3 regions of the Streptomyces sp. NPDC096193 genome follow, and region 1 is predicted to be linked to each of the others. Evidence: predicted binding sites of a transcription regulator. Region 1 holds the regulator's gene; each other region holds the start of a gene.
What was found. Region 1 encodes HrcA, which represses chaperone genes, less so after heat shock. Its sites were predicted from a motif close to TTNGCACTCNGNNNNNCNGAGTGCNAA; they were not measured.
Positions count from the first base shown of each region.

Region 1 (4,387 bases):
CTCAGCGCGCGGCACACGCCCGTCTTCCAGTCCTGGCCCCGGGGGACGACGGGCCACGCCGCGATCCCCACCGACGACGGCTTCACCGCCTCCCAGATGTCGATGTACGGATGGCCCACCACCAGCACGTGCGGGTCCGTGACGGAGGCGGCGATACGGGACTCCTTGGACCCCGGGACCAGATGGTCGACCAGGACACCGAGGCACGCGTCCGGGCCGGGCGCGAAGTCGGCGACGATGGCGGGGAGGTCGTCGACACCCTCCAGGTACTCCACCACCACCCCCTCGATGCGCAGGTCGTCGCCCCAGACCCGCTCCACGAGTTCGGCGTCGTGGCGGCCCTCGACGTAGATGCGGCCCGCCCGCGCCACCCTGGCCCGCGCGCCGGGCACGGCGACGGAGCCCGAGGCCGTGCGGGCGGGCGCGGCAGGTGCGCCCGCGCCGGGGCGGACCAGCGTCACCACCCGGCCCTCCAGCAGAAAGCCCCGCGCGGCCAGCGGGAAGACCCGGTGCTTGCCGAAGCGGTCCTCCAGGGTCACCGTCCCCGCCTCGCAGCCGATCACCGCGCCGCAGAAACCGGTGGTGACCTCCTCCACGACCAGATCCCGGTCGGCGGGGACCTCCGGCACGGCGGAGGGCTTCTTCCAAGGGGGCGTCAGATCGGGGCTGTAGCTGCGCATTCGGCGACGCTACGACACCCCGAAGCGCTCCGCCAGCAGGTCACGCTGTAGGCGGACGAACGCCGCGTCCACCACCGCGCCGTGCCCGGGGACGTACAGCGCGTCCTCGCCGCCCAGCGCGAGCAGCCGGTCCAGGGCCGCCGGCCAGCGCGAGGGCATCGCGTCCGGACCCGCCTGCGGCTCCCCGGACTCCTCCACCAGATCGCCACAGAACACGACCTCCCGGTTGCCCGGCACGAGGACCGCCAGATCGTGGCCCGTGTGCCCGGGGCCCACATTGGCCAGCAGCACCTGGCGTCCGCCCAGGTCCAGCGTCCGTTCACCGGTGACGAGATGCTGCGGCGTGACCAGCAGATCGGTCGCCTCGGCGGCATCGTCCGGCGCCACGCCGTGCCGTACGGCGTCGGCCCGGAGTTCGTCGCGGTCCCGGCGCAGAACGACGTCGACGGCGACCGCGCCGAAGACCTCCACGGCGGAGAAGGCGGCCGTCCCCAGAACATGGTCGAAGTGGGGATGACTCAGTGCGACATGCGTCACTCGGCGGCCGCCCAGCAGCGCCTCCGCCTGTGTGCGCAGCTCCACGCCCTCACGCAGCGTGGACCCCGTGTCGAACAGCAGGACGCCCTCGTCACCGGCGACCAGCCCCACGGTGGCGTCCCAGACGGGCATCCTGCGCCGTCCGACCCGGTCGGCCAGCGGCTCCCAGCCGAAGTCTTCCCAACGGACGTTCATAACGCGACGCTACTGGCAACGGCCGGCAAAGGCGCGCGGTAGCCTGGTCGGCCGCCTTGCTAGGGGCGTACCCCACGGCCGTACACTGGCACGGGGATTGCTGGCACTCGGACCCGGGGAGTGCCAAGCAGCCACCGAGGAACCAGAGCTGGAGGTGTGCGCGGTGCTCAGTGAACGCAGACTCGAGGTGCTGCGCGCCATCGTCCAGGACTATGTCGGCACCGAGGAACCTGTGGGTTCCAAGGCGCTTACGGAGCGTCACAATCTCGGCGTCTCGCCGGCCACCGTCCGGAACGACATGGCGGTGCTGGAGGACGAGGGTTTCATCGCCCAGCCGCACACCAGCGCCGGCCGCATCCCGACGGACAAGGGGTACCGGCTCTTCGTCGACAAGCTGGCCGGGGTCAAGCCCCTGTCGTCGCCGGAGCGCCGTGCCATCCAGAACTTCCTGGACGGGGCCGTCGACCTCGACGACGTCGTGGGCCGTACGGTACGGCTGCTCGCGCAGCTGACCCGGCAGGTCGCCGTCGTGCAGTACCCGTCGCTGACCCGGTCCACCGTCCGGCACGTGGAGCTCCTCTCCCTGGCGCCCGCCCGGCTGATGCTCGTGCTGATCACGGACACCGGCAGGGTCGAGCAGCGGATGATCGACTGCCCCGCGCCCTTCGGCGACACCTCCCTCGCGGACCTGCGGGCCCGGCTCAACAGCCGGGTCGTCGGGCGTCGTTTCGCGGATGTGCCGCAGCTGGTGCAGGACCTGCCGGAATCCTTCGAGCCGGAGGACCGCGGCACCGTCACGACGGTGCTGTCCACCCTGCTCGAAACCCTGGTCGAGGAGACCGAGGAGCGGCTGATGATCGGCGGCACCGCCAATCTGACCCGCTTCGGACACGACTTCCCGCTCACGATCCGGCCGGTGCTGGAGGCGCTGGAGGAGCACGTCGTGCTGCTCAAGCTGCTCGGCGAGGCCGAGGAGTCGGGCGGTATGGGCATGACCGTACGGATCGGTCACGAGAACGCCCATGAGGGCCTCAACTCCACGTCCGTCGTCTCGGTCGGCTACGGTTCGGGCGACGAGGCAGTTGCCAAACTCGGCGTGGTCGGACCGACCCGCATGGACTACCCCGGAACGATGGGAGCGGTACGCGCAGTGGCACGTTACGTCGGACAGATCCTGGCGGAGTCGTAAGTGGCCACGGACTACTACGCCGTACTCGGCGTGCGCCGAGACGCATCCCAGGACGAGATCAAGAAGGCCTTCCGCCGGCTTGCGCGTGAACTCCACCCGGATGTGAATCCGGACCCGAAGACGCAGGAGCGCTTCAAGGAGATCAACGCGGCCTACGAGGTCCTCTCGGATCCGCAGAAGAAGCAGGTCTACGACCTCGGCGGCGACCCGCTGTCCCAGGCGGGCGGCGCCGGCGCCGGAGGCTTCGGCGCCGGTGGCTTCGGGAACTTCTCGGACATCATGGACGCCTTCTTCGGGACGGCGTCGCAGCGGGGGCCGAGGTCGCGCACGCGGCGCGGCCAGGACGCGATGATCCGGCTGGAGATCGACCTCAACGAGGCGGCTTTCGGCACGACGAAGGACATCCAGGTCGACACGGCCGTCGTCTGTACGACGTGTTCGGGCGAGGGCGCGGCGCCGGGCACCTCGGCGCAGACGTGTGACATGTGCCGCGGTCGCGGCGAGGTCTCGCAGGTCACGCGGTCCTTCCTGGGTCAGGTCATGACGTCCCGGCCGTGCCCCCAGTGCCAGGGCTTCGGGACCGTCGTCCCGACCCCGTGCCCGGAGTGCGCGGGTGACGGCCGGGTCCGCTCGCGCCGCACGCTGACCGTGAAGATCCCGGCCGGTGTCGACAACGGCACCCGGATCCAGCTCGCGGGCGAGGGCGAGGTCGGCCCCGGCGGCGGCCCCGCCGGCGACCTGTACGTGGAGATCCACGAGCTGGCCCACGCTGTCTTCCAGCGCCGCGGCGACGACCTGCACTGCACGGTCACCATCCCGATGACGGCGGCGGCCCTCGGCACCAAGGTGCCGCTGGAGACACTCGACGGCATGGAGGAGGTCGACATCCGCCCGGGTACGCAGTCCGGACAGTCGATCCCGCTGCACGGCCGCGGCATCACCCACCTGCGCGGTGGCGGTCGGGGCGACCTGATCGTCCACGTCGAGGTGATGACGCCCTCCAAGCTGGACCCGGAGCAGGAGCGGGTGCTGCGGGAGCTGGCGAAGCTGCGTGGCGAGGAGCGGCCGACCGGTCAGTTCCAGCCGGGGCAGCAGGGCCTGTTCTCACGGCTGAAGGACGCGTTCAACGGACGGTAGAACCGGCCGCGGCCCCGGTCTCCGGGGCCGCGCCGGGCCCGATTCGGCGGGGCGGGGCCGACGTGGCACCATGCCTGCATGTCCTCCGCACTGACCGATCTCTGCCGGTATCCGATCGTGCAGGCCCCCATGGCGGGCGGCGCGTCGTCCCCGCAGCTGGCCGCAGCCGTGTCCGAGGCCGGCGGCCTCGGATTCCTGGCCGCCGGGTACAAGACCGCGGACGGCATGTACCAGCAGATCAAACAGATCCGCGGGCTCACCGGCCGGCCCTTCGGCGTGAATCTGTTCATGCCGCAGCCGGGTGCGACCGACCCCGCCGCCGTGGAGGTCTACCGGCACCAGCTCGCCGGTGAGGCGGCCTGGTACGACACACCGCTCGGCGACCCCGACTCCGGCCTGGACGACGGGTACGAGGCCAAGCTCGCGATCCTGCTCGACGACCCCGTCCCGGTCGTCTCCTTCACCTTCGGCTGCCCCAAGCGGGACGTGCTCCAGTCCTTCGCGAAAGCGGGCACCTTCACCGTCGTCACCGTCACCTCTCCGGAGGAGGCGCAGGCCGCGCAGCGGGCGGGCGCGGACGCCGTGTGCGTCCAGGGCGTGGAGGCCGGCGGCCACCAGGGCACGCACCGCGACGACCCGGCGGCCGACG
Region 1 is NZ_JBEOSJ010000006.1:60,275-64,661, reverse strand. It holds gene ABTX78_RS11965 (DUF3097 domain-containing protein) at 1-680, opposite strand, end outside; gene ABTX78_RS11960 (MBL fold metallo-hydrolase) at 690-1,412, opposite strand; gene hrcA (heat-inducible transcriptional repressor HrcA) at 1,576-2,601, shown strand; gene dnaJ (molecular chaperone DnaJ) at 2,602-3,738, shown strand; gene ABTX78_RS11945 (nitronate monooxygenase) at 3,817-4,387, shown strand, end outside.

Region 2 (4,387 bases), on a different contig from region 1:
GTCTGGTCGAGGACAGGCCCTACAAGATCTTCGGCGCCCAGGCCGAGGGCTGCTCGCCGGTGTCGACCGCCTTCAAGGCCGGGCACGACGTGGTCCGCCCGCAGAAGCCGAACACCATCGCCAAGTCGCTCGCGATCGGCAACCCCGCCGACGGCCCGTACGTCCTGGACATCGCGCGCCGCACGGGCGGTTTCGTGGAGGACGTCACCGACGAGCAGATCGTCGACGCGATCAAGCTGCTGGCCCGCACCGAGGGCATCTTCGCCGAGACGGCGGGTGGCGTGACCGTGGGTGTGACGCGGAAGCTGCTGGAGGCGGGCGTGCTCGACCCGGCGCTCACCACCGTCGTGCTCAACACCGGTGACGGTCTCAAGACCCTGGACGCGGTCGCCCCGACCACCGGCCCCAGCGCGATCATCCGCCCGAGCCTGGGCGCGTTCCGCGACGCCGGCCTGGCCGGCTGACACCCCCGAGACTCAAGGAAGGCACGCAGCATGAGCGTCAACGTCCGCATCCCCACCATCCTCCGCACGTACACGGGCGGCCAGGCCGAGGTCCCGGCGGAGGGCGCGACGCTCTCCGAGGTCATCGCCGACCTGGAGAAGAACCACACCGGTATCGCCGCCCGTGTCCTGGACGACCAGGGCAAGCTGCGCCGCTTCGTGAACGTCTACGTCAACGACGACGACGTCCGTTTCGAGCAGGGTCTGCAGACCGCCACGCCCGACGGCGTCGGCATTTCGATCATCCCCGCCGTCGCCGGCGGCTGATACGCACCGTCACCGCTGTTGCCCCCTCCGCGAGAGAAGCGGAGGGGGCAATTCTGCATGGTTGAGCGCGGTACAGTTGGGGAAGTCCCCGCCGCTGCCCGTGCCCGCCGCATATGAGAATGCGCCCTGGCGCGACAAGAAGCGGCCAATGTGGGCGAGCAAAATGCCTCTTAAGTGTCATTTGCCGGGCCCGAGTTGCCCTGGATCTTCTTGAATTAGCGTCAAAGGTCCGTTCCCGCGCGCCCAGATTTCTCGTCCGATTGACCTGTTGCAGAGGGCAGTTGGACAGATACATTCAGCCGCGGTCGACGCGTTCCGGCGCACATCCCGAGGGCCTCCTTCCACCTCTGGCGGAGGGAATTCTCGGCGGTGAGGTATGACCCGGGTCCGCGAAGTGCGGTCCTGTGCAAGGGCCAGTAATAGGGGAGTTAGGCATGGCTCAGGGCACCGTCAAGTGGTTCAACGCGGAGAAGGGGTACGGCTTCATCGCGGTCGACGGTGGTGCGGATGTTTTCGTCCACTACAGCGCGATCCAGATGGACGGCTACCGCACCCTGGAGGAGGGTCAGCGAGTCGAATTCGAGATCTCGCAGGGCCAGAAGGGTCCGCAGGCGGACATGGTCAAGCTCGCCGTCTGATCTCGGCGCGATCGGCCACCGACGCACTCACGCGGCACTCACGAGGGGCCCGCATCCCACCAGGGAGGCGGGCCCCTCGTGCGTGCCGTCCCGGATCTCCCGGAGCCGCGCGCTCCCGCCCGTCGCCCGACCGCCACGCCTCGCCGGGGCTTCTTCGAAGCCGCTTGCACTCGACGGGGTCGAGTGCTAATCATTGGCGTTAGCACTCTGCAGGTGAGAGTGACAACTTTGAGGATCGGGCCGGCGAGGTCCGAGGGTCGTCGGGGCAAGGAACCGCACGGCTCTCAGACCGTCCGTCGCGGGCGCCTGCGCGGTCCGGAAGCAATCCTCCCCCGTTAGCCCTGCGGGCGCGGGGGGACCCCCAAGTCCGGGAGGACCACTTCACATGGCCAAGATCATCGCGTTCGACGAGGAGGCACGGCGCGGTCTCGAGCGCGGGATGAACCAGCTCGCCGACGCCGTCAAGGTCACCCTTGGCCCCAAGGGTCGCAACGTCGTCCTCGAGAAGAAGTGGGGCGCCCCCACGATCACCAACGATGGTGTTTCCATCGCCAAGGAGATCGAGCTCGAGGACCCGTACGAGAAGATCGGCGCCGAGCTGGTCAAGGAAGTCGCCAAGAAGACGGACGACGTCGCCGGTGACGGTACGACCACCGCGACCGTCCTCGCCCAGGCGCTCGTCCGCGAGGGCCTGCGCAACGTGGCGGCCGGCGCCAACCCGATGGCCCTCAAGCGTGGCATCGAGCGTGCCGTCGAGGCCGTCTCCGGCGCCCTGCTGGAGCAGGCCAAGGACGTGGAGACCAAGGAGCAGATCGCTTCGACGGCCTCCATCTCCGCCGCCGACACCCAGATCGGCGAGCTCATCGCCGAGGCGATGGACAAGGTCGGCAAGGAAGGCGTCATCACCGTCGAGGAGTCCCAGACCTTCGGTCTGGAGCTGGAGCTCACCGAGGGTATGCGCTTCGACAAGGGCTACATCTCGGCGTACTTCGCCACCGACATGGAGCGTATGGAGGCGTCGCTCGACGACCCGTACATCCTGATCGTCAACTCCAAGATCGGCAACGTGAAGGACCTCCTTCCGCTGCTCGAGAAGGTCATGCAGTCCGGCAAGCCGCTGCTGATCATCGCGGAGGACGTCGAGGGCGAGGCCCTGTCCACCCTGGTCGTCAACAAGATCCGTGGCACGTTCAAGTCCGTCGCCGTCAAGGCCCCGGGCTTCGGCGACCGCCGCAAGGCGATGCTGAACGACATCGCCATCCTCACGGGCGGCACGGTCATCTCCGAGGAGGTCGGCCTCAAGCTCGAGAACGCCGGCCTGGACCTGCTGGGCCGCGCCCGCAAGGTCGTCATCACCAAGGACGAGACCACGATCGTCGACGGTGCCGGTGACAGCGACCAGGTCCAGGGTCGCGTCAACCAGATCCGTGCCGAGATCGAGAACAGCGACTCGGACTACGACCGCGAGAAGCTCCAGGAGCGCCTCGCGAAGCTGGCCGGCGGCGTGGCCGTCATCAAGGCCGGTGCCGCGACCGAGGTCGAGCTCAAGGAGCGCAAGCACCGCATCGAGGACGCGGTGCGCAACGCCAAGGCCGCCGTCGAGGAGGGCATCGTCGCCGGTGGTGGCGTGGCTCTGCTCCAGGCTTCCTCGGTCTTCGAGAAGCTCGAGCTCTCGGGCGACGAGGCGACCGGCGCCAACGCCGTGAAGCTCGCGCTGGAGGCCCCGCTCAAGCAGATCGCCGTCAACGGTGGTCTCGAGGGTGGCGTCATCGTCGAGAAGGTGCGCAACCTGCCCGTCGGCCACGGCCTGAACGCCGCGACCGGTGAGTACGTCGACATGATCGCCGAAGGCATCATCGACCCCGCCAAGGTGACCCGCTCTGCCCTGCAGAACGCGGCCTCCATCGCGGCGCTGTTCCTGACCACCGAGGCCGTCATCGCCGACAAGCCGGAGAAGGCCTCCGCGGCCGCTCCGGGCGGCATGCCGGGCGGTGACATGGACTTCTGATCGACCGACAGGTTGATCGACCGTCCTGACCGAGGGCGGCACCCCTACTCCCAGGGGGTGCCGCCCTCGGGCGTTCCCGGGCACGCCAAAACGCCGGGCGGCGCGGTGGGCCGTACGGCCGGGCCGGAGCGGAGGGCCCCATGACCCGGGTGGGGCAAACCCCCCTGGGAACAGGCCAGGAGGCACCGTGGGAGCCGGACGCCGGTTCCGCGAGGGTCATCACATGCGAATCCTCGGCAGTACGACGACATCCGGCTTCACCGCGGCGGCGCTCACCCTTCCGGTCCTGGCGACGACACTCCTCGCCCTCCCGGCGCCCGCGTCGGCCTCGACTCCCCGACCGGACCCGGCAGTCCGCTGGGAGAAATGCACCGGCACGGGACTCGACCCGCGCCAGGAGTGCGCGGACATCTCCGTGCCGCTCGACCACGCGCAGCCCCGCGGGCCGCAGATCACCCTCGGCGTCTCCCGCATCCGCAGCGAGAACCCCGACAGACGACGCGGCACCCTGCTCATCATCCCCGGAGGGCCCGGCGGCTCCGGCATCAACGACCCCTCGGGCAAGGGGAAGAAGCTGCCCCAGTCGGTGCGCGACGCCTACGACATCGTGGGCTTCGACCCGCGAGGCGTCGGCCGGAGCACACCGGTGAGCTGCGGTCTCACCCACGACGACCTCGCCCTGGTGAACGTCAGGGGATGGCCCGCCGCGGACGGCAGCATCGACAAGAACACCGCGACCGCCCGCCGCCTGGCCGACGCCTGCGCCACGAACGGGGGCGAGGTGATGCGCAGCATCAGCACCCGCAACGAGGCCAGGGACATCGACCGCATCCGGCAGGCACTCGGAGAGCGCAGACTGTCCGCCTGGGGCCTCTCCTACGGCACGTATGTGGGAGCCGTCTACGCCCAGATGTTCCCCCACCGCACCGACCGCTGGGTCCTGGACAGCAACGGCGACCCCGACCCGAAGC
Region 2 is NZ_JBEOSJ010000041.1:28,979-33,365, forward strand. It holds gene thrC (threonine synthase) at 1-464, shown strand, start outside; gene ABTX78_RS34260 (MoaD/ThiS family protein) at 495-770, shown strand; gene ABTX78_RS34265 (cold-shock protein) at 1,205-1,408, shown strand; gene groL (chaperonin GroEL) at 1,794-3,416, shown strand; gene ABTX78_RS34275 (alpha/beta hydrolase) at 3,640-4,387, shown strand, end outside.
Region 2: the regulator HrcA is predicted to act here: its motif matches at 1,608-1,634, upstream of groL (chaperonin GroEL).

Region 3 (4,387 bases), on a different contig from region 1:
GCCGGGCCCGGTACTCCGCGACCGGCTTCCGCGTCGACTGCTCGACCCCGTTCGGCGTGAAGTACATCCGGTACGCGTCCTGCTCGCCGAACTTCGCCACCGCCCGCTGCCGCAGCCGCGCCTGGCCCAGGGCCGCCGAGACCAGCTCGGTGGGGTGTTCGCGGCGCAGCCGGGTGGCGATCGCCAATTCCTCGGCCGGGTCGTGGTCCCGCAGGGCGGCGAGCAGGGTCCGGCCCTCCTCGGTACGGAGGGCGGCGAAGAGTGGGAGGTCGTTCACCGGCCCATTGTGGGCCAGGTGGGCGATGGTGTGCCCGCGGTGGAGGTGTCTGCCCGGCCGTGGGGATCCCTGCTGACAGGATCCAGCGCCATGCAGCTAGTCGGACAAAACGGAAACATGCCAGCGAAAACCACCCGATCGCGTCGTGGCCGGGCGCACCGCCGTGCCGCCGCGGCCGCCCTGCTCGTCGCCCTTCTCGGCTCCGCCTGCGCGGCCGAGTCCTCTGATGGGGCCGGCGGACCGAAGGCCGACCGGGGTCCCGAGGCCCGGAAGGAGTCCGGCGCGGCCGGGGCGCTCGCCGCCCGGGCGGCCCGGATCAAGCGCGACCAGGCGGCCCGGGCCGCCGCTGCCAAGAAGTGGGGCCTCGCCCGTACCCCCCTGGCCGCGCCCCCACCGCCCGCCGTCAAGCCGAAGATCACCACCCGCAAGGGCTTCGAGGTCGAGGGGCAGGAGTCGATGCCGCCCGTTTTCACGACCGTTCCGGTCAAGGAGAAGGTCGTCTTCCTGACGATCGACGACGGCTCGGAGAAGGACCCCGACCTGCTGCGGATGATGAGCGATCTGCGGATCCCGTACAGCGCGTTCCTCAGCGACTACGTGATCAACGACGACTACGACTACTTCCAGCGGATGCAGGACCGGGGGGTCTCGCTGCACAACCACACCCTCAACCACCGCTACCTGCCCGGTCTTTCCTACGCTGCGCAGAAGCGGGAGATCTGCGACCAGCAGGACAAGCTCGAGAAGCGGTACGGGAAGCGGCCGCCGCTCTTCCGGCCGCCGTACGGCAACTACAACCGGGACACCCTGCGGGCCGCGCGCTCGTGCGGCGTCAAGGCCGTGCCGCTGTGGGCCGCCGAGGCGTTCCCCGACCACATGGAATGGCGCGAGTGGGACCGGAAACTGCACCCGGGCGACATCATCCTCACCCACTTCCGTGGCAGCGACGAGTGGAAGGGCACCATGCCCGACATGATCCGCAAGGTGATGAAGACGGTGACCGACAAGGGGTACGCCGTCGCCAAGCTGGAGGACTACGTATGAGCCTCGCGCTCCGGCCGTCGGCCGCGATGGTGGTCGTGGCCGGTGCGCTGCTCGTCTGTGCCGGCTGTGTACCGGCGTCCGTGGATCCCATCGAACGGCTCGGCCGCAGGGCGGTCGAGCCGTTCGACCCGGGGCCCGAGGCGCCGTTGGTACGCCGGGTGGACGCACTCCCGGGACCGCGTCGCGCCGCCGACGGCCGCGCCCGCCCGCAGGACCTCGACGCTCCCGGTCTCGCCGAACCGGCGACCCGGCTGCTGGGCCGCATCCACGGGGTCCATCGCGCCCACGGCACCCATCGCGCCCATCGCCCGCGCCGTGCGTGCGACGCCGCGCCGGACCGTCCGGACGAAGCCTGGCCGGGGCGTGCGCCGGAAGCCGCGCCCGATCGCCCGTGACAGCAGCAGTCCGCGTGCCGTCAGTCCCGGTGCGGCCGGGACCTGACACACCCGGCGCCGGCCTTCACATCCGGCGCCGGCCTTCACATCCGGCGGCGGCCGACACACCCGGCGCCGGCCGACACGCCCGGCGCCGGGGAACGCCCCGTCCCGCCCGAGCGTTCCCCCACATGGGCGGAACGGCCCGACGCAGAGTGGTGAATTGGCACTCCGCTTGACCGAGTGCTAATCACAGTCATAGTCTCGGCACTGGCACTCCCCAACGGAGAGTGCCAACACAGCGACAGGCAGGTCCGGCACCCGCGACGACGGATCGACCTGGTCGCCACTTCTGCTCAGTTAACCCCGTGAGATCTCCGAAGGGGGAGGTCGGATCGTGACGACCGCCAGCTCCAAGGTTGCCATCAAGCCGCTCGAGGACCGCATTGTGGTCCAGCCGCTCGACGCCGAGCAGACCACGGCCTCCGGCCTGGTCATCCCGGACACCGCGAAGGAGAAGCCCCAGGAGGGCGTCGTCCTCGCCGTGGGCCCGGGTCGCTTCGAGAACGGCGAGCGCCTGCCGCTCGACGTCCAGACCGGCGATGTCGTTCTGTACAGCAAGTACGGCGGCACCGAGGTGAAGTACAACGGCGAGGAGTACCTCGTCCTCTCGGCCCGCGACGTGCTCGCGATCGTCGAGAAGTAATTCACCGTAGTTTTGTGCTTGTGAGCTGCGCCCCCGGCCCGCGCGACCCCGAGAGGGCCGGGCGACCGGGGGCGTAGTTCGTTCACCCCCAGCTTTCCGAGAGGGCTGAATCGCTCCATGGCGAAGATCCTGAAGTTCGACGAGGACGCCCGTCGCGCCCTCGAGCGCGGCGTCAACAAGCTTGCCGACACGGTCAAGGTGACGATCGGCCCCCGTGGCCGCAACGTCGTCATCGACAAGAAGTTCGGCGCACCCACCATCACCAACGACGGTGTCACCATCGCCCGCGAGGTCGAGGTCGAGGACCCGTACGAGAACCTGGGCGCCCAGCTGGTGAAGGAGGTGGCGACCAAGACCAACGACATCGCTGGTGACGGCACCACCACCGCCACCGTGCTGGCCCAGGCGCTGGTCCGCGAGGGCCTGCGCAACGTCGCCGCGGGCGCCTCCCCGGCCGCCCTGAAGAAGGGCATCGACGCCGCGGTCAAGGCCGTGTCCGAGGAGCTCCTCGCGACCGCCCGGCCGATCGACGACAAGGCCGACATCGCCGCCGTGGCCGCGCTCTCCGCACAGGACCAGCAGGTCGGCGAGCTCATCGCCGAGGCGATGGACAAGGTCGGCAAGGACGGTGTCATCACCGTCGAGGAGTCCAACACCTTCGGCCTGGAGCTGGAGTTCACCGAGGGCATGGCCTTCGACAAGGGCTACCTCTCGCCGTACATGGTGACCGACCAGGAGCGTATGGAGGCCGTCCTCGACGACCCGTACATCCTGATCAACCAGGGCAAGATCACCTCGATCCAGGACCTGCTGCCGCTGCTGGAGAAGGTCATCCAGGCGGGCGGCTCCCGGCCGCTGCTGATCATCGCCGAGGACGTCGAGGGCGAGGCGCTCTCCACCCTCGTCGTCAACAAGATCCGTGGCACCTTCAACGCCGTCGCGGTGAAGGCCCCGGGCTTCGGCGACCGCCGCAAGGCGATGCTCCAGGACATGGCGAGCCTCACCGGCGCGACCGTCATCTCCGAAGAGGTCGGCCTCAAGCTCGACCAGGCCGGTCTCGACGTACTGGGCAGCGCCCGCCGCGTGACGGTGACGAAGGACGACACCACCATCGTCGACGGTGGCGGCAACCCGGACGACGTCGCCGGCCGTATCAACCAGATCAAGGCCGAGATCGAGTCCACGGACTCCGACTGGGACCGCGAGAAGCTCCAGGAGCGCCTCGCGAAGCTGGCCGGCGGCGTGTGCGTGATCAAGGTCGGCGCCGCCACCGAGGTGGAGCTCAAGGAGAAGAAGCACCGTCTGGAGGACGCCATCTCCGCGACCCGCGCCGCGGTCGAGGAGGGCATCGTCTCCGGTGGTGGCTCCGCGCTCGTCCACGCGGTCAAGGTCCTCGACGGCAACCTCGGCAAGGAGGGCGACGAGGCCACCGGTGTCGCCGTCGTCCGCCGCGCTGCCGTCGAGCCGCTGCGCTGGATCGCGGAGAACGCCGGCCTCGAGGGCTACGTCATCACCGCGAAGGTGGCGGAGCTCGACAAGGGCCAGGGCTTCAACGCCGCGACCGGCGAGTACGGCGACCTGGTGAAGGCCGGCGTCATCGACCCGGTCAAGGTCACGCGCTCCGCCCTGGAGAACGCCGCGTCCATCGCCTCCCTGCTGCTCACGACCGAGACCCTGGTCGTCGAGAAGCCGGCGGAGGAAGAGTCCGACGCGGGCCACGGCCACGGTCACGGCCACTCCCACTGACGTTCGACGCCTGACGTCAGACTTCACCGCCGAGCCCGGTGTCCCCGTCGCGGGGGCACCGGGCTCGGTGTTTTCCGCGCCGCTGGGGGATGCGCCTGACGGCTGCGACCGGGGAGACGGGACGGTGCTTGCCGGGCCCCGTCAGTCAGTACGGCCCGGTCGCCGACGAAGGCCGGATCGTGCCGGCTCAGCCGGTCTTGGAACGGTCAGGATGTCGATCGTCGTCCTCGTAGGGATGAC
Region 3 is NZ_JBEOSJ010000003.1:260,530-264,916, forward strand. It holds gene ABTX78_RS06675 (THUMP-like domain-containing protein) at 1-277, opposite strand, end outside; gene ABTX78_RS06680 (polysaccharide deacetylase family protein) at 395-1,321, shown strand; gene ABTX78_RS06685 (hypothetical protein) at 1,318-1,716, shown strand; gene groES (co-chaperone GroES) at 2,093-2,401, shown strand; gene groL (chaperonin GroEL) at 2,519-4,147, shown strand.
Region 3: the regulator HrcA is predicted to act here: its motif matches at 1,919-1,945, upstream of groES (co-chaperone GroES).